DNA from 3 places in the Paeniglutamicibacter sulfureus genome. Region 1 is predicted to be linked to each of the others. Evidence: riboswitches for the same ligand, from Rfam matches in the RefSeq annotation. Region 1 holds a riboswitch; each other region holds the start of a gene.
The links. Region 1 has a riboswitch for S-adenosylmethionine ahead of ABD687_RS18085 (methylenetetrahydrofolate reductase). Riboswitches for the same ligand answer to the same signal wherever they lie in the genome.
Positions count from the first base shown of each region.

Region 2: it holds a riboswitch for S-adenosylmethionine, as region 1 does, so the genes downstream of both, ABD687_RS15240 (methionine ABC transporter ATP-binding protein) here and ABD687_RS18085 (methylenetetrahydrofolate reductase) in region 1, are expected to answer to the same signal.
Region 3: it holds a riboswitch for S-adenosylmethionine, as region 1 does, so the genes downstream of both, ABD687_RS17035 (hypothetical protein) here and ABD687_RS18085 (methylenetetrahydrofolate reductase) in region 1, are expected to answer to the same signal.

Region 1 is NZ_BAAAWO010000001.1:3,985,409-3,995,744, forward strand. It holds gene ABD687_RS18080 (ABC transporter permease subunit) at 1-1,470, shown strand, start outside; SAM riboswitch class I at 1,857-1,973, shown strand; gene ABD687_RS18085 (methylenetetrahydrofolate reductase) at 2,077-3,003, shown strand; gene metE (5-methyltetrahydropteroyltriglutamate--homocysteine S-methyltransferase) at 3,048-5,405, shown strand; gene ABD687_RS18095 (O-acetylhomoserine aminocarboxypropyltransferase/cysteine synthase family protein) at 5,502-6,833, shown strand; gene ABD687_RS18100 (cystathionine gamma-synthase) at 6,852-8,054, shown strand; gene ABD687_RS18105 (bile acid:sodium symporter family protein) at 8,383-9,387, shown strand; gene ABD687_RS18110 (2'-5' RNA ligase family protein) at 9,516-9,983, shown strand; gene ABD687_RS18115 (Gfo/Idh/MocA family protein) at 10,189-10,336, opposite strand, start outside.
Region 2 is NZ_BAAAWO010000001.1:3,333,756-3,344,091, reverse strand. It holds gene ABD687_RS15260 (acyl-CoA dehydrogenase family protein) at 1-459, opposite strand, end outside; gene ABD687_RS15255 (acyl-CoA dehydrogenase family protein) at 359-799, opposite strand; gene ABD687_RS15250 (NtaA/DmoA family FMN-dependent monooxygenase) at 812-2,230, opposite strand; gene ABD687_RS15245 (methionine ABC transporter permease) at 2,279-3,013, opposite strand; gene ABD687_RS15240 (methionine ABC transporter ATP-binding protein) at 3,006-3,830, opposite strand; SAM riboswitch class I at 3,935-4,029, opposite strand; gene ABD687_RS15235 (SDR family NAD(P)-dependent oxidoreductase) at 4,597-5,349, opposite strand; gene ABD687_RS15230 (MFS transporter) at 5,428-6,840, opposite strand; gene ABD687_RS15225 (M20 family metallopeptidase) at 6,865-8,094, opposite strand; gene ABD687_RS15220 (aminotransferase-like domain-containing protein) at 8,100-9,335, opposite strand; gene ABD687_RS15215 (M24 family metallopeptidase) at 9,280-10,336, opposite strand, start outside.
Region 3 is NZ_BAAAWO010000001.1:3,751,543-3,761,878, forward strand. It holds gene ABD687_RS17025 (aminotransferase class I/II-fold pyridoxal phosphate-dependent enzyme) at 1-925, shown strand, start outside; gene ABD687_RS17030 (PDR/VanB family oxidoreductase) at 922-1,929, shown strand; gene ABD687_RS17035 (hypothetical protein) at 1,949-2,233, opposite strand; SAM riboswitch class IV at 2,256-2,388, opposite strand; gene ABD687_RS17040 (agmatine deiminase family protein) at 2,496-3,524, opposite strand; gene ABD687_RS17045 (zinc-dependent alcohol dehydrogenase family protein) at 3,754-4,809, shown strand; gene ABD687_RS17050 (Nramp family divalent metal transporter) at 4,985-6,391, shown strand; gene ABD687_RS17055 (L-idonate 5-dehydrogenase) at 6,429-7,472, shown strand; gene ABD687_RS17060 (hypothetical protein) at 7,747-8,211, shown strand; gene ABD687_RS17065 (bifunctional polysaccharide deacetylase/glycosyltransferase family 2 protein) at 8,208-10,336, shown strand, end outside.

The sequences.
Region 1 (10,336 bases):
CTGATGGGATGCGCGGTGGCGGTGGCGGCAGTTCTGGCCGTGCTGCTGTGCGTCCCTGCGGTGGCGCGCGGTCTGGCCGGAAAGCCGGGCAGCGGATCCGGGGCCGTTGCGGCGGGAATCACGGCGCTGCCGGAATTCCTGTTGGCCGCCATGCTGCTGATTGTCGGAGCCGTCTTGCTGGGGTGGTTCCCGCCCTACGGCTGGCAGGGGCTGCACCACGCGGTGCTGCCGGCGCTTTCCCTCGGGTTGCCCGCCGGCGGGCTGATCGGGCGCCTGGCCTCCGAAGCCATCAGCGCCGCCTTCGCGGAGAAGTGGGTGGCGACCTGGCGGCTCTCCGGGGCGCGCCGCGGCCAGCTCACCGCGGCCGTGCTGCGCCGGGCCATGCCATCGGTGACCAGCCAAGTCGGCCTGGTCCTGATCGGGTTGACCGGCGGGGCAGTGGCTGTGGAAAAGGTCTTCGCGATCCCCGGTTTGGGCCGGGCCATCCTGGGCGCCGCCAGCGCCCAGGACATTCCGGCCCTGCAAGCCGGGGTGCTGGCGCTGTTGGTGCTGGCCGTCATCGTGGGTTCGGCCTGCGCTGCGGTGCGCCTGCTGTTGCTGGGCAGGGCACTTCGCTCCGGTACGGTTCCGGCGCCGGAGACCATGCGCTTCACCTGCCGGCGGGAGATGCTCCTGCCGCTGGCCGTGGCCTTGGCGCTGGTGCTTTTGGTCGTAGCCGGACTGTTGCGCGACCCGTTCGCGTCCGAGCACGCGAGGCTGGCTGCCCCGAGCCTGGCCCTGCCCTTCGGAGCCGATGCCAGCGGACGCGACCTATTGGCCAGGGTGGGGCATGGTGCGCTGTCGACCTTGGGGACTTCCCTGCTGGTGGTGCTGGTTTGCCTGGTCCTGGGGCTGGTCATCGGGCTGTTTCCGCATGCGGCAACCGGTCCGGTGGAGGTCGCCAACGCCGCCCCGCCGATCCTGGTGGGCCTGATGGTCGCGGTGGCCACCGGCCCGTCGCTGCTCGGCGCCGCGATCGCGGTCGCATTGGTGGGCTGGGCACCGCTGGCGGCGCACGCGGCGGCCCTGGGACAGGAAGCGCGGTCCCGGCCTTTCGTGAAGATCCTCCCGGTGCTGGGCGTGGGCCCGGCCCGGATCCTGTTCAGGTATGTCCTGCCGGCGATTCTTGGTCCGGTGTTCAGGCACGCCATGCTGCGGATTCCCGGGATCGCGCTGGCGCTGGCCTCGCTGGGATTCCTGGGGCTGGGGCCCCGGCAGCCCACCCCCGAGTGGGGGCTCATCCTGGCCGAGGGAATCAACTACGTTGAAAGGGCGCCGTGGACGGTCGCCGCTCCCGCCGCCGCCCTGGTGCTTACCTCTGTCCTGGCGGTGTCGCTCTCCGGCCTGAACTGGACTCGCCGCCAGGGCAACCCCGGGAACGATGCCCCGATCCGCGAAGGGCACAAAAGTACTGCCTCGTCCGGCGAGTAACCCCCTGCGCAGGGGGAGCGGCTTCACGAAAAAGGGATCAGGGTCATCGCGGTGGGGTCGCAACTCCGCCCCGGCAGTCCGTCAAGACCGTGGCACCACGGGTGAAAACCATTCCCCCACCCTCGGATCCCGGCACCGGAAACCGGTCGCGAGCACGCCACTCCTTCGCGTCACATTGGCTTCACGGAAGTCCCGCGACGTCATGCCGGTGCCGGAAATCCCCGAGGATGAAACGAAAAACGCGAATGGACGGCCGTAACAATGTGACCGCGGCGGACCAGGGAAAATGACGCCGTGTGGACACATGAAGTGATTTTGCCCTTCGTGACGGCTGTGCCGGCACGCTCCTTGCACGTGCCCTCGAACCTGTTCCAAGATGAATACATCAACCATCAAGAGCGGCTGAGAGATCTGGCTCGTTGACGCCGCAGCAACCATCATCCGATGGAGTCCGTTCCCTGGGACCCCGTCGGCGAGGGTGCTACTGCCAGAAGCGATGGAGCCGCTTCAGCGTTCACTCACCATCGCCGCAGGAAATCCGTGACGGATCCCTGGGGCTTTTGTGGCGATCCCTGATGCCTCCCTCGAATCGACGAGGAGACAAGCATGAGTATTGGAACGACAGCCGCACCGCCGTCACTGTCCTATGAGTTGTACCCTCCGGCGAACCGCGACGCCGCCGAGGCAATCTTCAACAGCATCGCGGCCCTGGAGACGACGGATCCTGACTACGTGTCGGTGACCTATTCGGGGTCCCCGGCACGGCGGAACGCGTCCCTTGAGCTGATCGAGCACTTGATCCAGAACACCCGCCTGCGCCCGCTGGCCCACCTGACCTGTGTGGGGGAGAGCCGCGAATCCCTGCAGAACCTGATCCGCCACTTCGTTTCCCTCGGGGTCCGCGGGGTGCTGGCGCTGCGCGGGGACCTGCCGACGGACCCCGAGGACTGGCGCGGCGAATTCCCCTTCGCCCGCTACCTGATCGAGCTGATCCGCGAGGTCGAGGCCGACCACTCGGCCGCCCTGGCCGGGGGAAGACTGGGGGTGGGTGTCGCCGCCTACCCGATCCGGCACCCCGAATCCCCGTCCTTCGAACACGACGTGGAGGTATTGCTGGCCAAGGAGCGCTCCGGGGCCAACTACGCCATCACCCAGGTCTACTTCCGTGCCAATGAGTACACCAACCTCGTGGAATCGGCCCGCCGCGCCGGGGTCACCATCCCGATCATCCCCGGCGTCATCCCGCTGAACTCGGTCAGGCGCCTGAACCGGCTGGCCTCGATGGCCGGGATTGCCCCGGACCCGATCCTGGCCCACGCGCTGGAAACCGCCGGCTCGGATTCCGAGCGCCACCGCATCGGTGTGGACGCCGCAGTCACCCTGGCCCGACGGGCCTTCGACGACGGGGCACCGGGCGTGCACCTGTACACCTTCAACGACCATCGCGGCTCCCTCGATGTCATCGAGCAGCTCGAATTGCCGCGGACCCGCGCGCAGGCCAGCAACACCTGGGCCACCCGCGCCGCGGTGTAGGCCCACACACCTTTCCACCACGCCAGAACAACAGGAGAACCATCATGACGAAGCCATCCTTCCCGGCAGCATCCATCCTCGGCTACCCGCGCATCGGGCCCAACCGCGAGCTCAAGAAGGCCCTCGAAGCGCACTGGGCCTCACGCACCGATGAGGCGACGCTGCACGCCGCGGCCCGCCAACTGCAGAACGCCAACCTGGCCAAGCTCACCGGTCTCGGGCTCAAGCCCGATGACGCCTCGCTGCCCGGCGACTTCGCCTACTACGATCAGGTGCTCGAGGCCACCGTCGCGCTCTCGGCCCTGCCAACCCGCTTCGCGGACCTGGCAGGCGAGAACGGCGCCATCGACACCGCCGCGTCCTTCGTCCTGGCCCGCGGCGACGAATCCCGCGCCCCGCTGGAAATGACCAAGTGGTTCGACACCAACTACCACTATCTGGTCCCGGAAATCGGCGAGGCCACCCCGATCAAGGCCAACGCCGCCGTCCTTCTCGAGTCCTTCGCGGCACACGCCGCCCAGGGCAACACCATCCGCCCCACCCTGGTCGGCCCGATCAGCTACCTGCTGCTGGCCAAGGCCGAGGACGGTGCACCGGCCGGCTTCGACCCGCTGTCGCGCATTGACGAAGTAGTCAACGCCTACGGCGAGATCCTTGCCGCCCTGGCCGCCGCCGGCGCACCGTGGGTGCAGCTGGACGAGCCGGCCCTGGTCACCGACCGCGGCGCCGCGCTGGCCGTCCCCGGCGCGCTCGCCGAAACCGTCTACTCCAAGCTGGCCGCCGCCACCGAGCGTCCCGCACTGTTCGTGAGCCTGGGCTACGGCACCGCCGGGGACATCACCCGCCCGGGCGCCGCGCAGGGCCTGTTGGCCCGCGCCGGTGTCGATGCAGTACACGCCGACCTGGTCCGCGGCGCCCTGCCCACCGCCGAATTCCTGGGCGATCTGGCCGGCTCCACCCTGGTCGCGGGCATCGTGGACTCGCGCAACATCTGGCGCAACGACCTTGCAGCCTCGCTGGGCACGCTCGCCGCGCTGCGCACCCAGGTCGAAAAGGCAGGCGGCACCCTGGCCGTGGGAACCGCCACCTCGCTGCAACACGTCCCGCACGATGTGGCCCAGGAAGCGAACCTGCCGGCCCACCTGCCCACTTGGCTTGCCTTCGCCAACCAGAAGGTCGCCGAGGTCATCACCCTGGCCAAGGGCCTGGCCGAGGGCGAGTCCGCGATCGCCGCCCAGCTCTCGGCCGCCGAATCGGCCATCGCGCACCGCGCCGGATTCGCCGGGACCACCGTGGCCTCGGTGCGCGAGCGCCTGGCCAACCTCACCACCGCCGACTTCTCCCGTTCCGACGCCGAGACCCGCAAAGCCGCCCAGGAAAGCGCCCTGGAACTGCCGCCGCTGCCGACCACCACCATCGGCTCGTTCCCGCAGACTTCCGAGGTCCGCACCGCCCGCGCCGCGCACAAGGCCGGCACCATCGACGACGCCGCCTACGACGTCTTCCTCAAGGCCGAGATCGAGCGTGTCGTGCAGCTTCAGGAACGCCTGGGCCTGGACGTGCTGGTGCACGGCGAGGCCGAGCGCAACGACATGGTCCAGTACTTCGCCGAGAACTTCGACGGCTTCACCGAGACCGAGAACGGCTGGGTGCAGTCCTACGGATCCCGGGCCACCCGTCCCTCGATCCTCTGGGGGGATGTCTCCCGTCCGGCAGCCTTCACCGTCCCGTGGATTTCCTACGCCGCCTCGCTGACCAACAAGCCGCTCAAGGGCATGCTCACCGGTCCGGTGACCATCCTGGCCTGGAGCTTCATCCGCGACGACCAGCCGCTGGCCACCTCCGCCAACCAGGTGGCCCTGGCCCTGAGGGATGAGATCGCCGACCTGCAGGCCGCGGGCATCGGCATCATCCAGGTCGACGAGCCGGCCCTGCGCGAACTGCTGCCGCTGCGCGCCACCGACCAGGCCAAGTACCTGGGCTGGAGCGTTGACTCCTTCCGCCTGGCGACCTCCGGGGCCACCGATGCCACCCAGATCCACACCCACCTGTGCTACTCGGAGTTCGGCGAGATCATTGAGGCCATCGACGCCCTGGATGCGGACGTCACCTCGATCGAGGCAGCCCGCTCCCGCATGGAGGTCACAGCGGATTTGACCGAGTTCGGCTACTCCCGCGGCATCGGCCCGGGCGTGTACGACATCCACTCCCCGCGCGTGCCCTCCACCGCCGAGGTCGCCGAGCTCATCGACATCGCGCTGGCCTCCTTGGATGCCAAGGCGCTGTGGATCAATCCCGACTGCGGCCTGAAGACCCGCGGCTATGCGGAAACCGAGGCCTCGCTGGCCAACCTGGTGGAAGCCGCGGTCGCCGCCCGCGCCACCCTGGGTGCCACCGTCTAGCACCGCCGCGCGGGGGCGGCATCCATCACGGGTGCCGCCCCCGTGCCTCCCTCACCGACCACGCTTCGACTTACCTTCGGCCCGAAAGGCACGATCATGGCCTCCAGCACCTGGCGCAACGCCACCACCGAAATCCACTCCGGGTACGCCCCGTCCGCCCCGCACCGCCCCATGACCGTGCCGATCTACAACTCCGCCGCCTACCAGTTCCCCGACTACGCCACTGCCGCCAAGCTCTTCGCGCTCAGGGAACCGGGCTACACGTATTCGCGCACCGGCAACCCGACCGTCGCGGTGCTGGAGGAACGTGCAGCCGCCCTCGAGGGCGGGATCGGCGCCATTGCCACCGCCACCGGGCAGTCTGCCGTCGCGATCTCCCTGCTGGCGCTGCTGCAGGGCCCGGGCCACCTGGTGGCCTCCAACAAGCTCTACGGCGGCACCGTGGACCTGCTCACGGACACCTTCGCCGACTTCGGCGTGAGCGTGAGCTTTGTGGACCCTGCCGACCCCGCGGCCTGGGCCGCGGCCATCACGGAAAAGACCCGGGGCTTCCTGCTGGAGTCCGTCTCCAACCCGCTGATCACCCTGGTGGACCTGCGCGCCATCACCGAGGTGGCCCACGCCGCGGGCGTGCCGGTGGTCGTGGACAACACCCTGGCCACCCCGGCCGCCTACCGCCCCATCGATTTCGGGGCGGACGTGGTGGTGCACTCAGCCACCAAGGCGCTGGCGGGTCACGGATCGGTTCTTGGGGGATTGGTCATTGACGCGGGCACCTTCGATTTCTCCGATGCCGCCCGCTGGCCGCAGATTGCCGCGCCGCGGGCGCGCTACTACGGGGACTCGCTGCTGGACCGCTACGGGTCCAAGGCCTACCTGATGCTGCTGCGCTCGAAGTTCCTGCACGACCTGGGTCCCACGCTCCCTGCTGCCTCCGCCGCGGCGATCCTCACGGGCATCGAGACGCTTTCCCTGCGCGTGGCCAAGGCCCAGGGCAACGTGCTGGCCCTGACCCGGGCGCTGGCAGCGCACCCGGCGGTGGCCACGGTCCACCACCCCTCGGAACACACCCATCCCGACCACGCGCTTGCTGCACGCGACTTCCCCCGGGGCACCGGCTGCGTGTTCTCCTTCGACCTCAAGGATCCGGCTGCAGTGCCGGGGCTGGTCGATTCGCTTCGGCTCTTCGCCCTGGCCGCGAACATCGGGGACACCCGCTCCCTGGTGGTTCACCCGGCGGCCATGACCCATTGCCGGCTCAACGCCTCCCAATTGGCGACCGCCGGGATCAAAGCCGGCACGCTGCGCATCTCCGCCGGGCTCGAGGATGCCGCCGACCTGGTGGCGGACCTGCTCGGAGCCCTCGATCCCCTGGGTGCCGCATCCACCACGCCGGCCGCAACGCCGCGCGAAACCATCAACGCCTAGAGAAAGGGACGAGTCACCATGGGCACCACCACCAACCACGGCTTCAACACCCAGGCCATCCACGCCGGCCAGGAACCGGACCCGTTGACGGGCGCGGTCATCCCGCCGATCTACCAGACCAGCACCTTTGTCCAGGACGGGATCAACGTGCTGCGCAACGGGCACGAATACTCCCGCGGCTCCAACCCGACCCGCAGCGGATTTGAAACCCAGCTCACCGTCCTGGAAACGGGCCACGCAGGATTTGCGTTCGCCTCCGGCATCGCCGCCGAGGATGCGCTGCTGCGCGCGGTGCTCGAGCCCGGGGACCACATCGTCCTTGGTTCCGACGGCTACGGCGGCACCAACCGGCTGATCAACCGCCTGCACGGCAAGTGGGGGATCACCAACACCCCCGTGGACATCACCGACCTCGCGGCGGTCCAGGCCGCCGTGCAACCGGGCAAGACCGCGCTGCTCTGGGTGGAGACCCCGTCCAATCCGTTGCTGGGCATCGCGGATGTCGCGGGCTGGGCCGGAATCGCCCACGCTGCAGGGGCACTGCTGGTTGTGGACAACACTTTCGCCACCCCGTTCCTGCAGCGCCCGCTCACCTTGGGCGCCGACGTTGTGGTGCATTCGACCACCAAGTACATCGGCGGGCACTCGGATGTGCTCGGCGGCGCAGTGGTCGTGGCCGACCGGGCATTCCGCGGCCAGGAGCTCGCCGAGGCCGTGGGCTTCCAGCAATTTGCCGGGGGAGCGGTGGCAGGTCCGCAGGACTGCTTCCTGGCGGCCCGCGGGCTGAAGACCCTGGGGCTGCGCATGGAGCGCCACTGTTCCAACGCTGCCGCCATTGCCGACTGGCTCCAGGGTCGGGAGGAAATTTCGACGGTGCTCTATCCGGGCCTGGAAACCCATCCCGGCCACGAACTGGCCAAAGCACAGTCCAACGGCTTTGGCGGGATCGTCTCGATGCAATTTGCCGGAGGGGAGGCGGCCGCTCGGGCGTTTGCCGAATCGACCAAGCTCTTTGCGCTCTCCGTGTCCCTGGGCGGGGTCGAGTCGCTGGTTTGCTACTCCGCGGAAATGACCCACGCCTCGGTGATCGGCACCCCGCTGGCGGTGCCGCGGAACCTGGTCCGGCTTTCGGTGGGCATCGAGCAGGTGGAGGACCTCATCGCGGACCTTCAGCTGGGGCTGGCCGCGGCGCGAGCTGCCTCGCTGCAGCGAGCCGCTTGAGAAAAGGCTTGCGGTGTTCCCGCGCCTGGTCTGAGGGGGCCGCGAAGGAACACCGCATGACCGGGTACCGTGCTTGATCGCCGGAACCGGAACCAACGGGACGGCGGGTATGGGAGTTCCCGCTGTGCCGGAGCGGGCAGGAGTGGGCCGGCATCTGGCAGCCGGTCCGCTCCTGCCGCTAGTGGTTGTGCCCCCTTGCATGACCGAGCCCAGTCACATGAACCCCGGAAGATGCGATAAGCGGCGGTTTATCCGCGACGAATGGCTGATGTTGGACGAACTGGTGATCCGATTGGACATTGCTTGATCAATTTGTGACCATTTTTTCATGTCAACTGATCGAAACGTACAACCCAAGCCCGGACTGGACGCCGAAGAGCGCAGTGCCAAGATTGCCGTGACGCTTTTTCCGCTGCTCGTCCTGGCCGGCGGGGCGATTGCCCTGCTGACCCCGGAAACCTTCAGTGGGTTCTCGAAGGCCATCAACCCCTTGCTGATGGTCATCATGTTCGGCATGGGCCTGACCCTGACGCTGCCCGACTTTGCGATGGTCGTGCGCAAGCCGCTGCCGGTGTTCCTGGGTGTTGCGGCACAGTACGTGATCATGCCGCTGCTGGGCCTGGGCATTGCGATGCTTCTTCAGTTGCCTCCGGCCCTGGCCGCCGGCGTGATCCTCGTCGGCTGCGCGCCGGGCGGCACCTCCTCCAATGTGGTGACCTACCTCGCCAAGGGTGATGTTGCGCTTTCGGTGACCATGACCTCGATCTCCACCCTGCTGGCCCCCATCTTCACCCCGCTGCTGACGCTGTGGCTGGCCGGCCAGTATCTTCCGGTTGACGCCGGATCAATGGCCAAGTCGATCGTGCAGATCGTCCTCATCCCGGTGGTCCTGGGCTTGGTGCTGCGTGTGATCCTGCCGCGCTTGGTCGCCAAGATGCTCCCCGCCCTTCCCTGGGTCTCGGTCCTCGCCATCACCGGCGTGGTGCTCATCGTGGTTGCCGGCAGTGCCGCCGCCATCTTCAGTGCCGGCCTGTTGATCCTGCTGGCAGTCATCCTGCACAACGCCGGCGGCGTTGCGCTGGGCTACGGCACCGCCAAGCTCTTCAAGCAGCCCATTGCCAGCCGCCGCACCATGGCCATCGAGGTCGGCATGCAGAACTCGGGTCTGGCCTCGGGTCTGGCCAAGACCTACTTCACCCCCGAAGCCGCGTTGCCCGGCGCAGTGTTCTCGGTCTGGCACAACCTCTCCGGCGCCTTCATCGCCGCTTACTGGCGCCGCAGCAGCGCCAAGAACGCAGCGTTCGACGCAGAATCGCAGCTTGCGGCCAAGTAATCGGTAGCCCGTAGTCACACAAGGATCCCTAGGCCGGACGATAATCGTCGGGCCTAGGGATCCTTTCGGCGTCGTCACCGGCAACTCGAGGCCCTGCGGAATCCGGGACCGTGTGCCTATCCTGAACCATGGGCGCATATGTCCTCGTTGCCTTTGTCTTACCCGTGCAGGCCGGTCTGGTCTTCCCCCGGTCCGGCTGGCCGCTGCACATCACCTTGGTGCGCTTCGACACCCGGGAAACCGCCGACGTCGTACGCTCCAGGTTCGACGGTGTGCTGCCGGCGCGGCTGGGCTTTGGCTTGCGCATCGGCCCGGATGCGCAGTTCGGCCGCAACGCGTCCGTGCCGGTCTCGCTGGTGGAACCGGAGCCGGCGCTGCATCGGCTCCATATTGACGCACTGGAAGCGCTGGGACCGCAGGTCCACTTGCCCGGCGCCCAGCACAACCGCTCGAATTACCGCCCGCACGTCACCCATGCCGCCACACGGCTGTTTCCCGGGGACCAAGTCAGCATCCGCCAGGCAGCACTGGTGGATATGCGTCCAGATAACGATCCGCGGCTGCGCCAGGTCCTGGCCGTCTGGGAACCAGCGTAGGAGACGGTTCGCCGCAGCATGCCGCCTGCCCGAGTACGTGGCGAAACTGATCGGAACCGATGTATGCGTGGGATCCGGAGGGGGACGGACAGCCTGCAGGCGATCGCTTCGCCCACCTGGATCTTTCGAGCATGAAGAAAGGGTTACGTGGTGCCGGAGGATCCTCCGGCACCACGAAACCCTTGTTATGGCACTACTGACCGGTCTACCTCGCGACGAGATCGTTCGGGTAGCGGATTCCCAATTGGTGGCGGATCCCGTCGAAGATGGCCATGGTGTTGATCGAGTGTTCCCAGGGCATGGTGGGGGATTCGTTGAGCCCCTGCTGGATGCACCTGGTCGCCTCGCGGAAT
Region 2 (10,336 bases), 650 kb from region 1:
GGCCCGTTTGGCGACCGACTGCGCCGCATCATCCCGGGCAGCGCGGGCGATGCCTGCGAGCACCGCCAGCAACACCAATTGGAAGAACGACGCTTCGTGGGTTGCTTCCGCGCCGCTGGCCTCGCGGCCAAATATGTCGACGGCATCCACGTGGACGTTCTCAAAAATAGTGGTGCCCGTGCCGGTCAGCCGTTGGCCAAAACCATCCCAGTCATCGATGACTTTCACGCCGGCTGCCTTGGTTTCAACGACCGCAAACACACGTCCCGGCTTTCCCTGAAGGGCTGCTGAAACGCGCGTGTAGTCGGAAAAAATGGTGCCCGTGGTGTAGAACTTTTCACCGTTTAACACCCACGCCTCATTCTCGTAGGACAGCACCGTGTTGAGCTGGCCGAGCGCATTTCCGCCGCGTTCGGTGGATGCATTTCCAACAGTTTTTTCCGGCGGCCGCGAGTTCATACCAACTTCGTCGGATGGGCTCGTCCTGCCACTGCAGGGACTCCACGAAGCCAAAGTGTGATCGATACAAATGGGCAACGTTCGAATCCGCGGCTGCCAGATCAATGAGAAGGCGCGCAAAGGTTTCGATACTGACGCCCGCGCCACCGTACGCCTGGGGTACCCGCAGCGCTCCAAACCCCGCTTCATCCAGCCACGCGACTTGTTCGAATGGGAGGATGCGTTTGAGATCACGTTCCCGGGAGCCTTCGGCAATCCGCGAAAAGAGTTCGGCAAATCGCGCGCGTTGGGTCGAATAATCGGCGGCAACAATTTCGGATGCCTTCAAAGTAATGGTCATGCTGGATGCCTTTCAGGAACTTGCTGTGACCGCGGCGAGATTTTCATTGGCTGCCGAGAATTGGGTGAAGGCTCCGCGGAAAGCGGCTGCCGGGTGTGAGGCCTCGAGCGTCGCTTGTCGCCCAAAGACCTTCTCGCGCAAAGTGCCTGGCGCATATTCGGTTTGGGCAAGGCCGCGGGCTCGCAATTCGGGCACCACACCCTCGATGAAATCCGTGTAGGAGCCAGGCAGAATCTGGTTGATGATGTTGATGCCGTCGGTTCCTGCGTCCTGCCACAGTTCGAGCTGATCAACGATTTGTTCAGGGGTCCCGGAGATCTGCATGGACTTCGCCCGGTACCGGGCGAGATCGGCAATCGTGGGGTTACCTCCCGGAACCGAAGCGCGAATGGCTTCAAGCACACCCTTTCCGCCCTCTGTATCGATTTCACCAAGTCGGGTGTCCAATGGCCTGCCGCCGAGGTCAATACCGAGCCCTCCGCCTATGTGCGCAACCACGGCGTCCAGGTCGAGATACTCGTCATAGTCAGCTTGCTTGCGCAAGACCTCTGCTTCTGTACTTCCCACTACGAAGGAGAGTCCGGCAAAGATTTTCACATCGGATGCTTCGCGCCCGGCGTCAACTGCCAGTTTCCGAATGACCTCAGAGTTCTTGCGAACGTTTTCGGGGTTCGGCGCGAAAAGGAAGGTGGCTTCCGCGTTGGCGGCCGCGAACGATCTGCCACGTGGAGAACTCCCGGCTTGAAAAAGAAAGGGGGTTCGCTGCGGGCTGGGTGAAGACAAGTGCGGGCCGTCAATTGAGTAGCGTTCTCCCCGATGGTAGATCTTGTTCACCAAGGCCGGATCAGCGTGGATTCCTGCAATTTTGTCGGCCAGCAACGCGCCGTCTTCCCACGAGCCTTCCCACAGCTTGAACGCAGCCTGAACGTATTCTTCGGCCCAGTCATAGCGGTCTGTGTGTTTGGCTAGCCTGTCAGCCCCAAAGTTGCGGTGTGAATTCTCCAGCACGCTTGTCACGATGTTCCAGGCAACTCGACCGCTGCTCAGGTGATCGAGCGTCGAGAGCTGACGTGCCAACTGGAAGGGATCGGACTGGATTACCGAGGACGTGAAGGCCAGCCCGATTTCTTCGGTCACTCCTGCCAGGGCCGAAGCAAGCACTAGCGGGTCATTGGACGGCACCTGCAGTCCGCGCTTGATGTGCGATGCCCAGCCCCCGTCGTGGTCGCCGTAGAGCCCAACAACATCCGCAAGGAAGATTGCATCGAACCTTGCGGCTTCCAGGTCCTTGGCCAGATCCACCCAGAGCTTGAGCTCGTTGAAGCGATGTTGTTGTGCCTCGGGGTGGCGCCATTGGCCACCAAGGATGTGGCTGGTGGTGTTCATCAGGAAGGCGCTCAACAGCAGGCGCGGTCGCCGTGAAGTACTCATGGTTGGGGTCTCTCCAAAAGAAGCAGGTCGGTTCAAGAAGGGCGATGGTTACTGTCGCTTGTCCAGACGGGATGCGATGCGGGTGCCCGAGATCTGCACAATTTGGACCATCAGAATCATCAGCACGATGGCGACGACCATCATGCCTGTTTCATATCGGTAGTAGCCATAACGGATGGCAAAGTCACCGATGCCTCCCCCGCCGACCAGTCCCGCCATTGCCGAATAACTGATGAAACTCACCGTCATGATCGTGATCGAACCAATCAGTGCAGGCTTCCCTTCCACTAGCAACACGTCGCGGACGATCTGGCCGCGGGTCGCACCCATGGCCCGTGCAGCTTCAACGACGCCGCTGCCGAGCTGCGTGAGATTCTGTTCAACGAAGCGTGCAAAGTAGGGAATCGCGTTGATCGTCAGCGGGACAATCACGGCTGCCGTACCGATGGTTGTTCCAACGACGAACCGGGTGAAAGGAATGATCGCGATCAGCAAGATCAGGAACGGAAAGGACCGCATGGTGTTGACGAAACCATCGACAATGCGATGCAGCTTCGGCCGGGGTCGGAGGCCTTGGGGGGCCATTGAATAGAGCCAAATACCCAAGGGCGTTCCCACCAGGATCGCGATGGGGATGGACACGACGAGCATGGCCAAGGTCTGGCCGATTGCCGCGGCAATTTCAGGCCAAAGCTCGATAACGCGGTTGAGGTCGAAGGCCGCTGCACCGCTGCCGTTGGTGGAGGAAGCAGGCACGCTGACGGCCGCAGCAAACTTAGACAAGGGAGGCCTCCTTCAAAGGTGCGCCGAAGCTTGCGGATTCGGTGCCGCGGACCTGGCGCTTGCGGTCCAAGGTGATGTCATCGGAAATGAGGTACCGGCCGATGGCGGTCGCCGGTGTAAACGAGGGATTCCGAAGTGCGCTGATGTCGAATTGTTCGACGACTCGGCTTTCTTCCATGACGGCGACGTTATCGGCGATTGCCTTGACGACGTTCATTTCATGCGTGACGATCACGGTGGTGATTCCCAACTGGGCGTTGATGTCCGAAAGGTACTGCAACACCGACGCAGTGGTCCGCGGATCCACGGCTGATGTCGGCTCGTCGCAAAGCAATACCTTTGGCTCGGTGGCCAGCGCACGGGCAATGGCCACGCGTTGCTTCTGTCCGCCTGACAGCTGTCCCGGATATGCCTTGGCTTTGTCGGCCAAGTCCACAATTGCCAAGGCTTCGTGGGCGCGGCGGCGGCGTTCTTTCTTGGCTACTCCCGCGAATTTAAGGCTAAGCTCGACATTTTCAACGGCGTTGCGGTTGTTCAGGAGGTTGAAATGTTGGAAGATCATCCCGATCTGGTGCCGAGCCCTGCGCAATTCCTCGTCGTTCAGCGACGTAAGGTCCGTACCGTCAACCACCACGCGGCCGTTCGTCGGGCGCTCCAAGAGATTGATATTGCGAAGCAACGTTGATTTGCCCGCACCGGAAAATCCAATGATTCCCTGGATCGATCCCCGCGGGATTTCCAGCGAGACGTTGTCCACCGCAGTGAAGGGTGCCTCCGCCGGAGGGAAAACTGTTGACACGCCTTGAATGCTGATCATGTCCTACTCCTCTCGGTTCACCCGAGGAACGCCGCGACATGGCAAATCAGTCAAATACGTGCGTAAGAACGAAAGTATTCGGCGGACCGCGCAGAGTTTGGCTATCTCCATCGGTCCTGGCGGTAGCACCGGATCCCAAGGACGGGAGTGGTTGCTGCGGCGTCAACGAGCCAGGTCTCTCAGCCGCTCTGGATGGTGTGTGTTGGCGTTGGTCGATTGCCAACGCCGAACAGTTCAAGTGTGTCGCAGAATCTTCGATCGAACCAAGACGAATCGGGCTCCTGTGAAACAAATCGACTCACAGAACGATTCTCGCGCTTGATTTGCTTCATGAACCGTTATAAGTCGGAAGATGAAGCGTCGATCCGCCCTACCTTGCTTCATGATTGCGTCATGTTGACAATGCGCCCCACGCGCGCGCCCCGGTCTTGCCGAGCCAATTCCAGCCCATAGGTGAACGCTCGTCCGAGCACCACCAAGGTTCGCCACCCGTGGGATTTGCGAAACAACCGGTGACCCACTGCTGCGCCACCCGCGACGGCGACAAGGATTGCGCGACGTCAAAGACACCCGCGGCCGTCACCATGTCCGATCGCTGCAGACCGAATTCCGAGGGCAACCGCGCGGCGACCAACGGGCCAATTTTCGTGGTTACCCCATGGATCGCCAGAGGTATTTACACGATGACCCGCAACCGCCCACAGCAAACCCGCAGGTACCGGGAGCCGCGTGGGCGGAAGGTACCTGCGGGTTCATCGTCGTCGGCTCACTTGGCCAAATAGCCACCATCGACCGGCAACGAAACGCCGGTGACGTAAGTATTGGTGGCACTGGCAAAATAACCCACCGCTTCGGCAACGTCTTCCGGCATCGCCACTCGACCCAGCGGAATCGCTTCGGAGACCGCTCGCTCCGCGGCCATGGGATCCTCGTGTCCGGCCAACCAGTCCTCAAACATCTGGGTACGTGTCATCCCCGGGGCCACGGCATTGACCCTGATGTTGTGCGGTGCAAGTTCCACCGCCGCGGCCCGTGTCAGCGCCAGCATCGCGCCCTTGCTCGCGCTGTAGATCCCCATGGTGGGAACCCCAATGCTTGCCAGCCGCGAGGTCACGTTGATGATCGCGCCGCCACCGGCACCACGCATGACCCGCCCCGCAGCTTGGAGACAGAAAATCGCCGCGAAGGTGTTGATTTCAAAGGTTTCCCGCACCTCCTCCTCCGGGGTGTCGAGTAGGGAATTGATGTGGTCAATGGCCGCATTGTTCACCAGAACATCAAGCCTTCCGGTGCGTTCGAGCACCGTGTCCATCAATGACTGCGCGGCACCCGAAGCGGTCAGTTCAGCCCGCACGAAGAAGCCGGACTCGCCGAGTTCTTCGGCCACCTGCTCTCCGCGTTCCTCATTTCGTCCGGTCACCACGACCTTCATTCCATCTGCCACCAGTCGTCGGGCAATCTCGATTCCGATTCCCGAGGTGGCGCCGGTAACCAGTGCGACGCGTTGGTTTTCTCCCACTGCGCTCTCCTCCTTCACTTCGCTGTTTGTCCTACTTTTTTGCGGGACCGATCAATTCCTGGCCCGGGCGGCTGTCGCTTAGGGGCGTCCCGCCCCCACCAGCCTTTCACCAAGCTTTCGTCGCTGCTGGTCGTCGCTGCCTGGAATGACGTTGCCCCGAAGCGAACGCCCCGCGGTCTCCTTGAAAGTGAGCACCGAAATCAGCCCGATCACGCCCGCAGCCATCAGGTACCACCCCGGTACCAGCGAATTTCCGGTCGCACCGATCAGCGCCTCGTTGGCCACCGCCGCGGTGCCGCCGAAGACGGCCGTGGACAGGTTGTAACCAATGGCGAATCCGGAGTAGCGCACCGAAGTCGGGAACAACGCGGGCAGCGTCGAGGAGATCGTCGAGAGCAGCATGACCAGCAAGAGACCCAGGGTGCCGATGCCAACGATCTGCCCCCACAATCCGGCCGACTGCATCAATTGCACCGCCGGCACCGAAAGCAGCACGAAGCCAATGCTTGCGGTCACCAGCAGCGGTTTACGTCCAATCCGGTCGCTGAGTGCCCCCAACGGCACGATCAATGCGATCATCACCAGCTGGATGAGAACCAGCGTCATGTTGGACTCCACCGAGCCATGTCCCAAGGTCGTCGTCAGGTAACTGGGCATATAGGTCAGCACGAGGTAGAAGGCGACGTTGACCAGCACGATAAAACCGAAGAGCTTGAAGAGCTGACCGGGATACTTGCGCAACAATGTTCCCAGTGCCTGCGGCGCGGTGCTGACTTCGTTGTCCTTGGAACTGTCCTCGGTAAAGGTTTCGGATTCCTCAAGGTGGCGTCGCATCCACAATGCAATCCCCCCAAGCACGAGGGTGAGTGCGAAGGGCAACCGCCACCAGCCAGCCATCATGCCTTCCTCGCCAACCACCAGGGTCAGCCCGGTGCACAGGATCGCCGCCGCGCTGAAGCCGGCCAAAGTGCCGAATTCAAGGAAGGAACCATAGAAGCCACGGCGGTTATCCGGGGCATGTTCGCTCATGAACACCGCGGCTCCGGCGTATTCGCCGCCGGCGGAGAACCCCTGGACCATGCGCAGCAGGACCAGCAAGACCGGAGCCAGGTAGCCGACCTGGTCAAAGGTGGGCAGGGCGGCGATGCACGCGGTGGACACACTGATCATCACAATGGTGAAGATCAAGACCTTCCGTCGGCCAATCCGGTCACCGAGCGGGCCGAGCACCATGCCACCGAGCGGACGGATGAGGAAGGAGATCGCGAAGGTGGAAAAGGCGAGGATTCGAGGCAGGGTTCCCCCTTCTTCACCGAAGGTGAAGAACAGTTGGGAGATGTACACAATCAGGTACCCGTAGATCCCGTAGTCGAACCACTCGATCGCGTTTCCTATTGCCGATCCGGCCACGGACTTCCGGGCCTGCTTCAGTTCTGTCGGGCTGAAATCGGCTTCGAGTCTCAGGGCAGGCGGTTGGGTTTGGCTGGTCATGGTGTGCTCCTTTGGCGGCCTTAATTAATGGGAGGGAGTCGGTGCGTTGTTTGAGGCATGGCGCAGTGCGAACAGTGCATACGCGCGGGCGGCGGTAAGCAGGTCATCGATCTCCACCGATTCGTTTGGCTGATGGGCCTGGGTGTTGATTTCCCCGGGACCGAGGACCAGGGTGGGGACCTGATGGTGCTCGGCCATGTAGCCGCCCTCGCACGAAGCTGTCCAAATGCCGAGCTCACCGGCGCCGGAGACATCGCGGACTGCCTGGCGCATACCGGCGACGACGGCGCTGTCCGCGTCGGTGAGGAACCCGGGCATCTGCATCTGCAGCTGGCCGCGGACGGTGATCTTCTCGCGCCCCGGCATCGAAGCGGTCTGCAGGCGCTCACGGATGCGATCCAGCAGATGTTCAAGGATAAGGTGCGCGTCCTCGCCGGGCAGCAGACGCCGGTCAAGGCTCATTTCGCAGGTGTCGGGCACAATCGAGGTTCCGTGTCCGCCGGCGATGGTTCCGATATTCCATGTTGCGGCCCCAAGCACCGGGTGGGCGGCCGCCGCCAGTCGCTCCGTGTCCTGGCCTATTTCGGCAATGATCTCTGCCGCGGCCTGGATGGCGCTGGCCCCGTCGGCCGGGCGTCCGGCATGGGCGCTCGCCCCGGTAATCTGCAGGCCGAAATTCGCAGCTCCCCGACAGCCGACAATCGCCACCAAGTCGGTGGGTTCGGCGACCACGCAGCCCGTGTACGAGCCAACGGGCTCGGTGGCCACGTAGTGTGCGATGCCGATCGCGTCGGCTTCCTCATCCACGGTGCATACCAAGGACAGCGGCAGCTGCGGATGGTGCGCATGGACAGCGGCCATGGCCGCGATCACCGCGGCCAGGCCACCCTTCATGTCCGTCGCGCCGCGTCCTATGAGCCGCCCCTGCTTCTCTCGTGGCGTGAAGGCATCGGCGTCCCAGCCGTGGCCGGCCGGAACAACGTCGCTGTGACCCAGGAAAAGCAGTCCCCCGCCGGTTCGGTCCCCGCCGAGATGAGCCGTCAGGTTGGCTCGTCCCGGGGCAACCTCGTCGAGGTGCACAATCGCACCGAGCCCGGTGAGCACCCGATCCAGGATGGCCACGGTGGCTGCTTCGGTGCCACCGGGGTTTTCCCCGCCGGCGGCAATCAGCTCTCCGGTCAGTTCGACCAGGCGGGCCCGGTCGATCTCGGCCAGCACGCTGGTCTCCAGCGGCCTCAAGGGTGCGGTAGCCATCCGGTTCACCGCGCGTCCCCGCTGGCCAAAGCCTCTTCCAGCGCGGCGTGCAGCCGTTGCACGCCCTCGGCAATCCGTGCCGGGGTGGAGGTCGCGAAGCACAGGCGCAGTGCGTCGGCAAACGCCCCCGAGTCCGAGAATGCCGGACCGGGAATATATGCGACGCCGTGCGCCAAGGCGATCGGGAAGAGCTTTTCGGAATGGATCGCGGCGTAGCGTCCGCGCAGGGTGAGCCACAGGAAGAACCCGCCCTCGGGATCCGTGGCTTCCACGTCCTGCCCGAAGGCCTCGGCGAGTGCGGCCAGCATCGCCTGCTTGCGTTCCCGGTAGACCTCGCGCAGTGTATTCAAGTGCGCGTCGAGCCGGCCCTCGGAGAGGTAGTCGGCAATCAGCTGTTGCATGGGCCCGTTGGTGCAGGTATCCATGGACTGCTTGGCGTTCACCGCCAGGGCACGCAGCGCCGGATCCATGTCCATCCAGCCCACGCGCAGTCCCGGGGCGAGGACCTTGGAGAAGGTGCGCACCGAGACCACCCGTGGATTGCCCGGGCTGAGTTCGGCGAAGCTTGGCTCTTCGGATCCCTCGAAGCGCAACAGGCCGTAGGGGTCATCATCGATGATGAAGGCGTCCCATTCCTCGGCAAGTTCGAGTAGCTGCATGCGGCGCGCTCCGCTCAGCGTCCGGCCGGAAGGATTTTGGAAGTTCGGGATGGTGTAAATGACCTTGGGGATCTGGCCCGTGGCGGCGACCAGCGCGGGAAGGGCTTCGACTATCAATCCCTGCTCATCCACCGGGGCTTCCAACACGCGGCCCTGGTAGCTCAGTGCCGTGGCGATTCCGTTGGTGTAGGTCGGCGACTCGACAATTACCAGGTCTGACGGGTCAACGAAGAGCTTGAAGGCGATATCCAGGCCCTGCATGCCCCCGGTGGTCACCAGCAGCCGGCTGGGATCCAAGTCCACGCCCCTCCTGGAATGGTAGGCCACGATCTGCTCAATCAGCTCCGGGTTGCCCTCTGTGGCGGCATAGTCGTAGCGGCCTGCCGCCGGATAGGTCGCGAGCCGGGCGAACTCCGCCTCGGGGATCAGTTCGGCATTCGGCGCGCCCATCGCGAACCGGATGATGTCATGCTTCTGGCTTGCCAGCAGCGACGTCGAGGAGTCAATGATCGAGCCCTTTAGCAGGCTAACCCGCGAGGCCAAGCGGGATGTTGGGGATTTGAGCAGTGGTTCGATGGACATGAGGAGTACTCCTTGTATTAATCGTGGTTAGTTCGCGCGGGACGTCCGCGAAGAACTCGAGGCCGGTGGCGGTGACGCGGATGGGTTCGGAGACTTCGAAACCGTACCCATCGAGCCACATCCCGGCGATCAGGTGGAAGGTCATGTTTTCTTGGAGCTCGGTATGTTCCCCGGCCCGGAAGCTGACGGTGCGTTCGCCCCAGTCCGGTGGGAATCCCACGCCGATCGAGTAGCCCAGTCGGGATTCCTTGTCGAAGCCGGCGGCCTTGATGACCCTGGTAAAGCGGTCGGTCACCTCGTGGATCGTGATTCCGGGGCGGACCAGCGAGAAGGCAGATTCGAGACCCTCGATGGTGGCGGCCGCGACTTGTTCCAGCTCCGAGCTGGGTTTGCCGATCACCGCGGTGCGGGCCATCGGTGCGTGATAGCGGCGGTGGACCCCGGCCAATTCAATGGAAATCGGGGAGTCGACCGGCAATGGGTCATCAGTCCAGGTCAGGTGGGGGGTGTCCGCCCCTTCCCCGGTGGGAAGCATCGGGACGATGGAGGCATAGTCTCCCGCAATTCCATCGACACCCCGGGCTTGGGCCGCCATGATCTCCGCGGCAACCTCATTTTGCGGCCGGCCAGGACCCAGGGCCTGCAGAGCGGTGCGCATGACCGTCGAGCAGACCTTCCCTGCAGCGCGCATCAGCTCAATCTCGTACGGGGACTTCACCAGGCGGACCCAGTTGACCAGTTCACGTGATTCCTGCAATTGCCATTCGGGAAGCATCGCGGACAGTGCCATAAACATGCGCACGGAGAAGTAGTGGGCATCGCCTTCAAACCCGACGCGCAGGTTGCGCCCGAATCCGAGATCGCGCAGGTGCTTGGCAATCCAGTCACCGGGATGGATGTCGGGGCGGTGCACGATCTGTTCCGGGTAGCCATGGATGTTTGATTCATCCATGCAGATTGCAGTTCGGTGGGCGCCATGGGCATCCATCTGACGCATGTAG
Region 3 (10,336 bases), 230 kb from region 1:
GCTGTCCGACACGCTCGGGCTGCCCGGCACCCAGGTTGCGGTGGGGGCAGGGTCCCTGGCCCTGCTGGGCCAGGTCCTTGCCGCGTTCGCCGGGCCGGGCGACGAGGTGCTGTACGCCTGGCGCAGCTATGAGGCCTATCCGATCCTGGTCACGCTGGCAGGGGCCCGGGGCGTCCAGGTGCCGCTGGACGCGGCCCATCGCCACGACCCGGAGGCCATGCTCCGTGCCATCACCGAACGCACCGCGGTGGTGCTGCTGTGCAATCCCAACAACCCCACCGGAACGGTGCTGGGGATCAACGAAGTCGAATCCTTCCTCGCGAGGGTTCCGGGCCGGGTGCTCGTGGTGCTCGACGAGGCCTACATCGAGTTCTCCGAATCCAGTGGCGACACCCTGATGCTGCTGCCCAAGTACCCGAACCTGGTGATCCTGCGGACCTTCTCCAAGGCCCATGCCCTGGCCGGGGCGCGGGCCGGATACCTGCTGGGAGGGGAGGACATCGTCCGCGCCATTCGCAAGGTGGCCCCGCCCTTTGGGCTGAGCGCGGTGGCAGAGGCCGGCGCCGTGGCGGCCCTCGCCGACACCGACTACCTGCTCGGCACCGTGGCCGCGGTGGCGGGCGAACGCGAATTCCTGCACCGGAAACTGGAGGCCCGCGGTATTGGCGTCCCATGCAGCGGAGGCAACTTCCTCTGGATCCCGGAAGACGGCCGGCTGGCGACCGTCATCGAACGCGCGTGCGCCGCGCACGGGGTGTCGGTCCGGGCCTTCGACGGCGCGGGAGTGCGGGTGACCATTGGCCCGCGTCTGGCCTCCCTCGCAATCCTGGCCGCCTTGGACGAGCCGGCAGCGGCGCGGCCCCCTCAAACGCCGCAGACAGTACTCACCACCCACCCAATCCACAGCACTGGAGGTGCATCGTGATCAGCACAAGTGAAAAGCACATCATCGAGGAACCGGTGGCGACCAGCCAGACGAGCGAGGACGGGTTCTTCGTCGTGGACGTGGTGGACATCCGGCGGGAATCCGAATCGGTTCTCTCCCTGGGCATTGCCCGCCCGGACGGGCTCGCCCTGCCGGACTGGAGTCCGGGATCGCACATCGACGTCATGCTCCCCAACGGGCTGCTGCGCCAATACTCCCTGTGCTCCGCCCCCGGGGAGCCGCGCTGGCGGCTGGGGGTGTTGCGGGAGCCCGCCGGCCGCGGCGGATCCGCCTACATCCACGACCAACTGAAGCCCGGCGAGCAGCTGCGCGTCAGGAGCCCGCGCAACAATTTCGCGCTCGGGCCCGCACCCGAATACGTGTTCATCGCCGGGGGCATCGGCATCACGCCCATCCTGCCCATGCTGCGCGCGGCCGAGGCCTCCGGGGTGCCGTGGCGCCTTGTCTATCTGGGGCGCAGCCGCAGCTCCATGGCCTTCACCGGCGAACTGGCACAGTACGGCGAGAAGGTCCACGTGCACGCGGACGACGAATCCGGGCTCTATCCCCTGGGCGAGCTGCTCGGCGGCCCGGCGGCGGGATTCCACGCCTATGTGTGCGGCCCCGGCCCGCTGCTGGACTACATCGCCACGCTCACCACCGGTTGGCAGGACCCCGCACGGTTCCACTTTGAACGCTTTGTCGCCGACGCGGCCGCGAGCGCGCCTGCCGCGGGAGACCATGAATTCACCGTAGAGACGACCGAAGGCCTTCAGGTGCAGGTTCCGGTGGGCACCAGCATCCTCACCGCACTGGAAGAAGTCGGGGTGCAGGTGCTGAACTCCTGCCGGGAGGGCATCTGCGGGACCTGCGAGACCCCGGTGGTCGCGGGGGAGATCGACCACCGCGATTCGCTGCTCAGCGATCAGGAGCGGGAGGCCGGCGACACCATGATGATCTGCGTGTCGCGTTGCAAGGGCGGGCGCCTGGTGCTGGACATCTAGCACCAGGCCCGGCGGGGCGTCAGGCGCGCAGGCGGAAGAACGAGCTGCCGACCAGTTCGTGGGCCCCGGGCAGCAGGAGAACCAGCAGCTCGGGGTTGAACTGGACCTCGACGGGGCCGCGGCCGACCAATGCGGCCGAGAGCTTGCGCGGGGCCAGTGCCTCGAGCACCCACTCGTCGGGACCCGCGCCAATGTGCAGCAGGTCGGTGTCCGCGTCGAGGTGGAGCCAGGCGGCGATCCAGTCGCCGGTGAAGCGCGGAAGCGGGTTATCCGTGGGGGCGGAAGTCAGGGTGGGGCCGTACATGATGTGCACACGTCCTTGGGGTTCGTTGTCCTTGCCCTTTCGTGCGGGATGCGCGACAGGGCCGCTTCGTCATCCGAACCACCCACCGTGCAACTATGGGGTTGGCGTCTGTTTTAGTCGGAGCTATGCCTATGCGGCAACCAGAACTCGTGAAGCTGATCCAACCCTACGGCGAAGCGGGGACGTTTTGCCAGCGCGGACGTGCGGGGAGCAACAAACGGTCATCTGTGACGGCGAGTGACCTTGCCATCCCGAGAGGGGTTCATTTCGCCGTCGGCATCGGCTCCTGCTGGGTGATGCAGTGGATGCCGCCGCCGCGGGCGAATAGCTCACGGGCATCCACGCCCACGACCTTGCGCCCCGGGTAGGCGTCGGAAAGGACGGCAAGGGCCTTTTCGTCGTTGGGATCGTTGAAGGTGCAGGCCACCACCCCGTCGTTGACGACCAGGTGGTTGATGTAGCTGTAGTCCACGAACCCCTCGGTGTCGCGCAGCGTCGCAGGGGCAGGGACCTCGATGACGGTGAATTCGCGGCCCCTGGCGTCGGTGGCGCCGCGGAAGGACGCGGCGATTTCCCGGCTGGCCGCATAGTCCGGGTGCTCGGGGTCCTCCTGCATGTGAACCAGCACGGTGCCGGGGGAGGGGATGGTCGCCACGATGTCCACATGTCCGCGGGTGCCGAATTCCTCGCTGTCGCGGGTCAGCCCGCGCGGGAGCCAATGTACCTTGGTGGCGCCCAGGGTGCGCGCGAACTCCTCCTCGACCTCGGCCTTGGTGATGCCGGGGTTGCGCCCGGGATCCAGCTGCACGGTCTCGGTGGCCAGCACCGTGCCCTGCCCGTCGACGTGGATGCCGCCGCCCTCGTTGACCAGGGTCGAGGCGATGCGGGGCGCGCCGGCCCACTCGGCCACGATGGCACCGATCTTCTCGTCCTTGTCCCAGGCAGCCCAGTCCTGGGCGCCCCAGCCGTTGAACACCCAGTCCACCGCGGCGAGCCCGCCGTGCTCGTCGGTAACGAAGGTCGGCCCGATGTCGCGCATCCAGGCGTCGTTGAGCTCGGCCGTGCGGACCTCGATGCGCTCATCGAGATAGCGTGCGGCAATTTCCACGTCGGCGGGGTCCACCACCATGACGACCGGGGCGAACCCGGCCACCGCGTGGGCGACGTTGGCCCAGGTCGAGCGAGCCGCGTGGGCCTCGGCCCCGGTGACGCCCAGCGTGTATCCCTCGTGGGGGAAGGCCATCCAGACGCGCTTCTGGGCCGAGGTCTCGGCGGGCATTGACCAACTCATGGTGTGTGCTCCTGCTTGGTAGGTGGTGCGCGATACGCCGGCGCCGGACAAGGTGCATGGGATGGCCATTACGCTAAATGAATATCGTTCATTTATTATGCTGGTTGACCGGAGCGTGCGCAAGGGGTGTGCGCCTCTCCGCGGGAAGCCAGCGCTGGTATCCGAGTAGCGGCAGCAGGCTGGGCATAGGGTGGAACCATTGCCGGCCCACCACTTTGCGGAGGAACACATGCGCGCCACCCTGATCCACGGACCGCGGGACATCCGCGTCGAAAACTGCCCCGAGCCGACATTGCTCGCCGACACCGACGCCATCGTGCGCGTCACCGCCTCGTGCGTCTGCGGCTCGGACCTCTGGCCCTATCGCGGGGTCAGCCAAACGCCCAGGCCCCGGCGCATCGGCCACGAGTTCATCGGCCGTATCGAGGCGGTCGGCGACGGGGTTTCAACCCTGACCGTGGGCGACTTCGTGGTGGCGCCCTGGGCCAATAGCTGCGGCGCCTGCCCTCCGTGCCGCCACGGCGTCCAGGTCGCTTGCGAACACCGGGCCCATTGGGGCGGGGTGGACGAGCACGGGCTGCCCGTGGACGGCGGGCAAGGCGAGATGGTGCGGGTGCCCAATGCCGAGGGCACGCTCGTCGCGGTCCCCGGGGTCACGGAGCCCGACCAGGCGCTGTCCAAGTCGCTGTTGGCGCTCTCGGACGTCATGGGCACCGGCCACCACGCAGCCCTCGGGGCCCGTGTCGAACCCGGCCGGAGCGTGGTGGTGGTCGGTGACGGGGCCGTGGGTTTGTGCGGGGTGCTCGCGTCCAAGCGACTGGGCGCCACGCGCATCATCGCCATGTCCCGGCACTCCGACCGCGCGGCACTGGCCAGGGCGTTCGGGGCCACCGACATTGTCGCCGAGCGCGGCGCCGAGGCGGCGGCGAAGGTGCGCGAGCTGCTCGGGGGTGTGCTGGCGGACTCCGTGCTCGAATGCGTCGGCACCGCCGAATCCATGGACCAGGCGTTGCGCTGCACCCGGCCCGGCGGTGCCCTGGGCTTCGTGGGCGTCCCGCACGGGGATGACCCGCTGCCGATGTCAGTGCTGTTCTCCAAGAACATCTCAGTGGCTGGCGGGGCCGCCAGTACCCGCGCCTATCTTCCCGAACTGCTCGTCGACGTGCTGGAAGGGAGCATCAACCCGGGCCTGGTCTTCGACTCGGTCATGGATCTCGAGCAGGCTCCGGAGGCGTACAGGGCAATGGATGAGCGTCGGGCCATCAAGGTGATGCTCATTCCGTAATCTGGAGGCCGCAGCGGACGTAGATTTGTTTCCGAGGTGCGTGGCTAATATCATACTTATTGGTTCTCTCGGCGATCGTCAATTGAGGTCAATACCCGGCTGGCACAGGAGGCCGCGGGGGAACCCCCGATGATTTCGGCCTTTCAAGGCCGGTTGCACACCTCAAAGGAGCGGTATGTCTATCACCACCCCCGAGTCGCGCCCGCTGGGCGACGAAACGGTCGACCCGTACGCGTTGGATCCCCGGTCCATCATGGACCCGCCCACCCGCTGGCGGGACAGGTTCAAGTTCCTTGGCCCGGGCATGATCACATCGGCCGCCGTCGTCGGTTCCGGCGAGCTGCTCACCGCCACCACGCTCGGTGCCAAGGCAGGTTTCATGCTGCTCTGGCTGGTGCTGGCTTCCACCTTCATCAAGGTATGGGTGCAGATCGAGTTGGGCCGCTGGTCCATTTCCACCGGCAAGGTCGCCGTCACCGGCTATGACGAGGTCCCGCCGCGGATCGGCAAGCGCGGCTGGATGGCCTGGCTCATCCTGCTGATGTTCGTGCAGTTCCTGACCAGCCAGGCCGGTGTCATCACCGCCTCGGCCTTCGCGTTCTCCTCGCTGCTGCCCATCGGGCCGGACCCGTACTCGTTCCTGTCCATCGGCACCTGGGTGGCCATCCTGGTGGTGATCGCCATCGCGATCCACCTGGGCAACAAGTACGTCGTGGTCGAGGGCATCTCCACGGTGCTGGTCTTCCTGGTGACGATCTTCGCCGTCGTGATGGTCTTCGCCATCCAAGGCACCGAATTCAGCTGGAACGTCGGCGACTTGGCCGACGGCATGCGCTTCCAGATCGCGCTGGGCTCCATCGGCGTGGCCCTGTCCATGTTCGGCCTCACCGGTGTGGGTGCCGGCGAGATCACCGCCTACACCTACTGGTGTGTGGAAAAGGGCTACGCCTCCTGGACCGGCCCCAACGACGGCTCCGAAGCCTGGGTCAAGCGGGCCCGCGGCTGGATCTCCGTGATGAAGCTCGATGCCTGGGTCTCCTGGGTCGTCTACACCGTATCCACCGCCGCCCTCTACATGCTCGGTGCCGCGGTGCTGCACCCGCAGGGCCTGGAGCCCAAGGGCGACGAGGTCATGACAACGATCTCCTCCATCTTCTCCACCAACGTCGGCCAATGGGGTGCCGTGGTGTTCCTGGTCGGTGCCGGCATCGCGCTGTTCAAGACCATCATCGCCAACGTTCCGTCGCTCGGCCGCCAGGTCGGCAACACCCTCGCTGTGTTCGGGGCCTTCGACTGGAACAACCGCAAACAGCGCGACCGCTGGATGCGCGTCATCATGATCGTGCTCCCCATCGTCTGGGGCTTGTTTGGCACCGTCGTCTCCTCTCCGCTGGCCCTGATTGTCCTGGCCGGCATCCTCAACGCCATCTTCCTGATGGGTGTCGCCGCGGCAACCATCTACCTCTCGCATAAGCAGACAGACCCGCGTGTCAAGGACGGCAAGGCCTTCACGGCCATGCTGGTCCTCTCCGCAGTCGCCGTGTTCTTCGTCGGCGTCATGGGTCTTGTCAACATGTTCTAGTCCGCCTCACGGCGCAGTATCAAGGAGTACCTCTCACATGCAGGCAGTTGTTGTGCACGGCAAGGACGACCTGCGGGTCGAGGACATCGCGGATCCCGTCTGCGGCGCCGAGCAGGTCCTGGTGGCCATGGAATGGGGCGGGATCTGTGGGTCGGACATCGCCTATTGGAAGTCCGGCGCCTCGGGCACCGCGGTGCTCTCGGCCCCGCTGGTCCTGGGTCACGAGGTCTCCGGAACGGTCGCCGAAATCGGTCCCGACGCCGCTGCGGCGCTGGCGGCGCGCGGGATCGGCATCGGCAGCAACGTGACGATGCACCCCGCAACCCTGGTTGGCGAGCACCAGGTGCCCGCCGACACCGCGGACCGCACCAACCTGTGGCCCGAGGTGCGCTACTTCGGCTCGGCGGCATTCGAACCGCACGAGCAGGGCGGCTTCAGCCGCCTCCGCGCGGTGCGCCCCGAGCAGCTGCGCGTCGTGCCCGAGGGCGTCTCGCTCAAGGAAGCGGCACTGGCCGAGCCCTTCGCCGTGGCGCTGCATGCGGTGGCCCGCGCCGGAGACGTGGCGGGAAAGACGGTGCTGGTCAACGGCGCCGGACCGATCGGCGCGCTGGCGGTTGCGGCGGCCAAGGCGGCCGGGGCCGCCACGGTCATTGCCGCGGACCTCTCGGATGCTGCCCTGGACATTGCCGCGCGGATGGGAGCGGATCAGTGCGTGAACCCCGCGTCAGGCGGAGTCCTGCCGCAGGACGTGGATGTGGCCATCGAGGCCTCCGGCGCCCCTCGGGCGCTGGGCGGGGTGATCGCCGCGGTGCGCCGCGGCGGGGTCATGGTGCAGGTCGGAAACCTGCCCGGCGGGGAAATCTCCGCGGCGCTGGGGAACATCGTGACCCGCGAGATCGACTACCGCGGTTCCTACCGCTTTGTCGATGAGATCTCCGAGGCGCTCGACCTCATGGCCTCCGGCGTGGACGTCTCACCGTTGATGACGCACGAGGTCCTGCTCGCCGAGGCACTGGCCGGATTCGACCTCGCCGCCGACCGCTCCTCGGGTTCCTCCAAGGTCATGATTCGCCTGGGCTAGGGACACGGCTCCGGCTCGAATCCAGCACCTTGCCCGGTGGCCCGCGGCCCCGCTGCACCGCCGGGCTCCGGTGCGCTTGGAGGACATAATCGCAGGTCAAATATGTGTCCTTGGGCACCGTTTCTTGCAATCGTGATGCTTTTGTGACCTTTGGGGCCGTGTACTACAGTAAATCCCGATGCCTGACTTGACTAAACCCCATGACCAAGCACCGTCCGCCGCAACGCATGAACCCATTTTTGTCGACCCGTCGGGCAGACGCCGACAGCAGGTCTTGACGGTCGGAGTCATCACCGTGGGATTCATGTCGATGTACGCCCTGGTGATGCTGTTCGCCTTGCTGGGAGGTTCCACGGTTGCGGCTCCGCCACTGCCCCCGCGGGCCGAAGCAGGCGCGGGAGCGGAAACGGTGGCGCTGCGGGAGCAACCCTCCACGAATCCATCGCCGGCACCGCTGCCCCGAGAGGCATCCACCGCCCGGGAAACGACGGGTCCCGCCGCACCACGGCAGAGAACATCCGCGCCGAGCAGCGCAGCAGAGACCTCGGCCTCCGCACAGCGAACCGAAAGCGCCGATCCCGAAGGTACGGAAGCGCAGACGAGTGCCGAACCGACGGATCCTGCCCCAAGCACGGCCGTCGCGCAGAGCGCCCCCGGAAAGAGCGCAGCAGCCCCGGGCCGAAGTGACACCAAGCCGAGCCGGGCCACCGCCAAGCCGACGCGCGAGGCCCGGCCATGAGTTCGGGACGCCGCTCCAGGCTTCCCGCACGCAGCGACGGGATCGGGGCGCACTGGGTTCTCCTGTCGGCCGTCATGCTGACGCTGGGCCTGGCCTTGGCCATCCAGGGATACATCAACCACCCGGTGGACAGTGACGCTCCCCCCGGTTCCGCGCGCGCCTCCAACGCCGGAAACACCCCCGGCGCCGTCCTGGAGGGTGGCCCCATTGTGGATCCGCGGGGGGAAGGCGTGCGCACCACCGCACCGTCCGCCGACTCCGTGGCCCTGACGTTCAACAACGGGCCGGACCCGATGTGGACACCGAGGATCCTTGACACCTTGCGCGAGCACCGTGTCCATGCCACCTTCTTCGTGACCGGTTCCGCGGCCGTCAGGCACCCCGAGCTCATTCGTCGCATGTTTGCGGAGGGCCATGAGATCGGCATCCAGACGCTCACGAACAGCGACCTTGCCGCGGTGCCCGATTGGCGGCGCCAGCTTGAGATCCGCGGGGCACAGAAAGTCATCACGGGGATCACCGGGCATTCCCCGACCCTCTTGCGCCCGCCGGCCAGCTACGACAATGCGGCGCTCACCCAGGTCCAATGGAGCTTCATGGATACCGCCGCGGACGACGGGTACCTCACCGTCCTGAGCAGCCACGACAGCGCCGACAATGTCCGCCCCGGCGCCGAGGTGATCGCCGATCGGCTCACCATGCAGGAAGCGGCCGGGGAAGTGGTCCTGATGCACGACGGCGGCGGAAACAGGTCCCAGACCGTCGCCGCCCTTGATGCGGCCTTGGAAGGGGCGTCCGACCCGGGCCATCGCTTCACCACGGTCGGCGGCTCGATCGGCGTGGACAGCAGCCGGCCCGCATCCACCGCCGACACCGTCACGGGCAATGCCTTTGTGTGGGGCATCAGGATCACCGAGGCCGTCGTGGTGGCGATTTCCTGGGCGCTCGTGGCGGCCGGGGTGTTGACGCTGTTGCGGGCCGTTCTGGTGATGGTCGTGGCCGCCCGGCACAAACGCGCCGAGCGGCTGGGCCGCGAGGCCGAGCGCGACCGCGGGTGGTTCGAACAGCCGATGCGCAAGGAGATCCTCGAACCTGCCAGCGTGATCGTTCCCGCGTACAACGAGTCGGCCGGAATCGAAGCGGCAGTGCGGTCCATCGCCGCTTCGCACCACCCGGTGGAGGTCATCGTCGTTGACGACGGATCGACCGACGGCACCGCCGACATCGTCGAGTCACTCGGGCTGCCCGGAGTGGTGGTCATCCGCAAGCAGAACGGCGGAAAGCCGTCCGCCTTGAACGCCGGCATTGCGGCGGCCAACCACGAACTGGTGGTGATGGTCGACGGCGACACCGTCTTCGAGCCCGACACCGTCCACCTCCTGCTCCAGCGTTTTGCCGATCCAAAGGTGGGCGCCATCTCCGGCAACACCAAGATTGCCAACCGCGGCGGCATCCTGGGCGCATGGCAGCACATTGAATACGTCGTCGGGTTCAACCTGGACCGCCGCCTGTTCGACGTCGCCGAATGCATGCCCACTGTCCCCGGCGCGATCGGGGCGTTCCGCCGCGAGGCACTGGACCGGGTGGGCGGCGTCAGCGACGACACCCTGGCCGAGGACACCGACCTCACCATGGCCTTGTCCCGCGACGGCTGGCGCGTCGTCTACGAGGACGAGGCACTGGCCTGGACCGAGGCGCCTGCCACCCTCGGCGCCCTGTGGAAGCAGCGGTACCGCTGGTGCTACGGCACCTTGCAGGCCATGTGGAAGCACCGCGGGGCCATGGCCCAGTCGGGATCTGCAGGCAAGCTCGGGCGTCGGGGGATCGGCTACCTGATGGTCTTCCAGGTGCTGCTTCCGTTGTTCGCGCCGGTGGTCGATGTGTTCGCCATCTACGGGCTGGTCTTCCTGGATCCGCTCCGGATCGCCGTGGTCTGGACCCTCTTCCTGCTGATCCAACTGGTCATGGCCGGCTATGCGTTCAAGCTTGACCGCGAGCCGATGCACGCCCTGTGGACGCTCCCGCTGCAGCAGTTCGTCTATCGGCAACTGATGTATCTGGTGGTGATCCAGTCGGTGGTCACCGCGTTCACCGGTGTTCGCCTGCGTTGGCACCGGATGGAGCG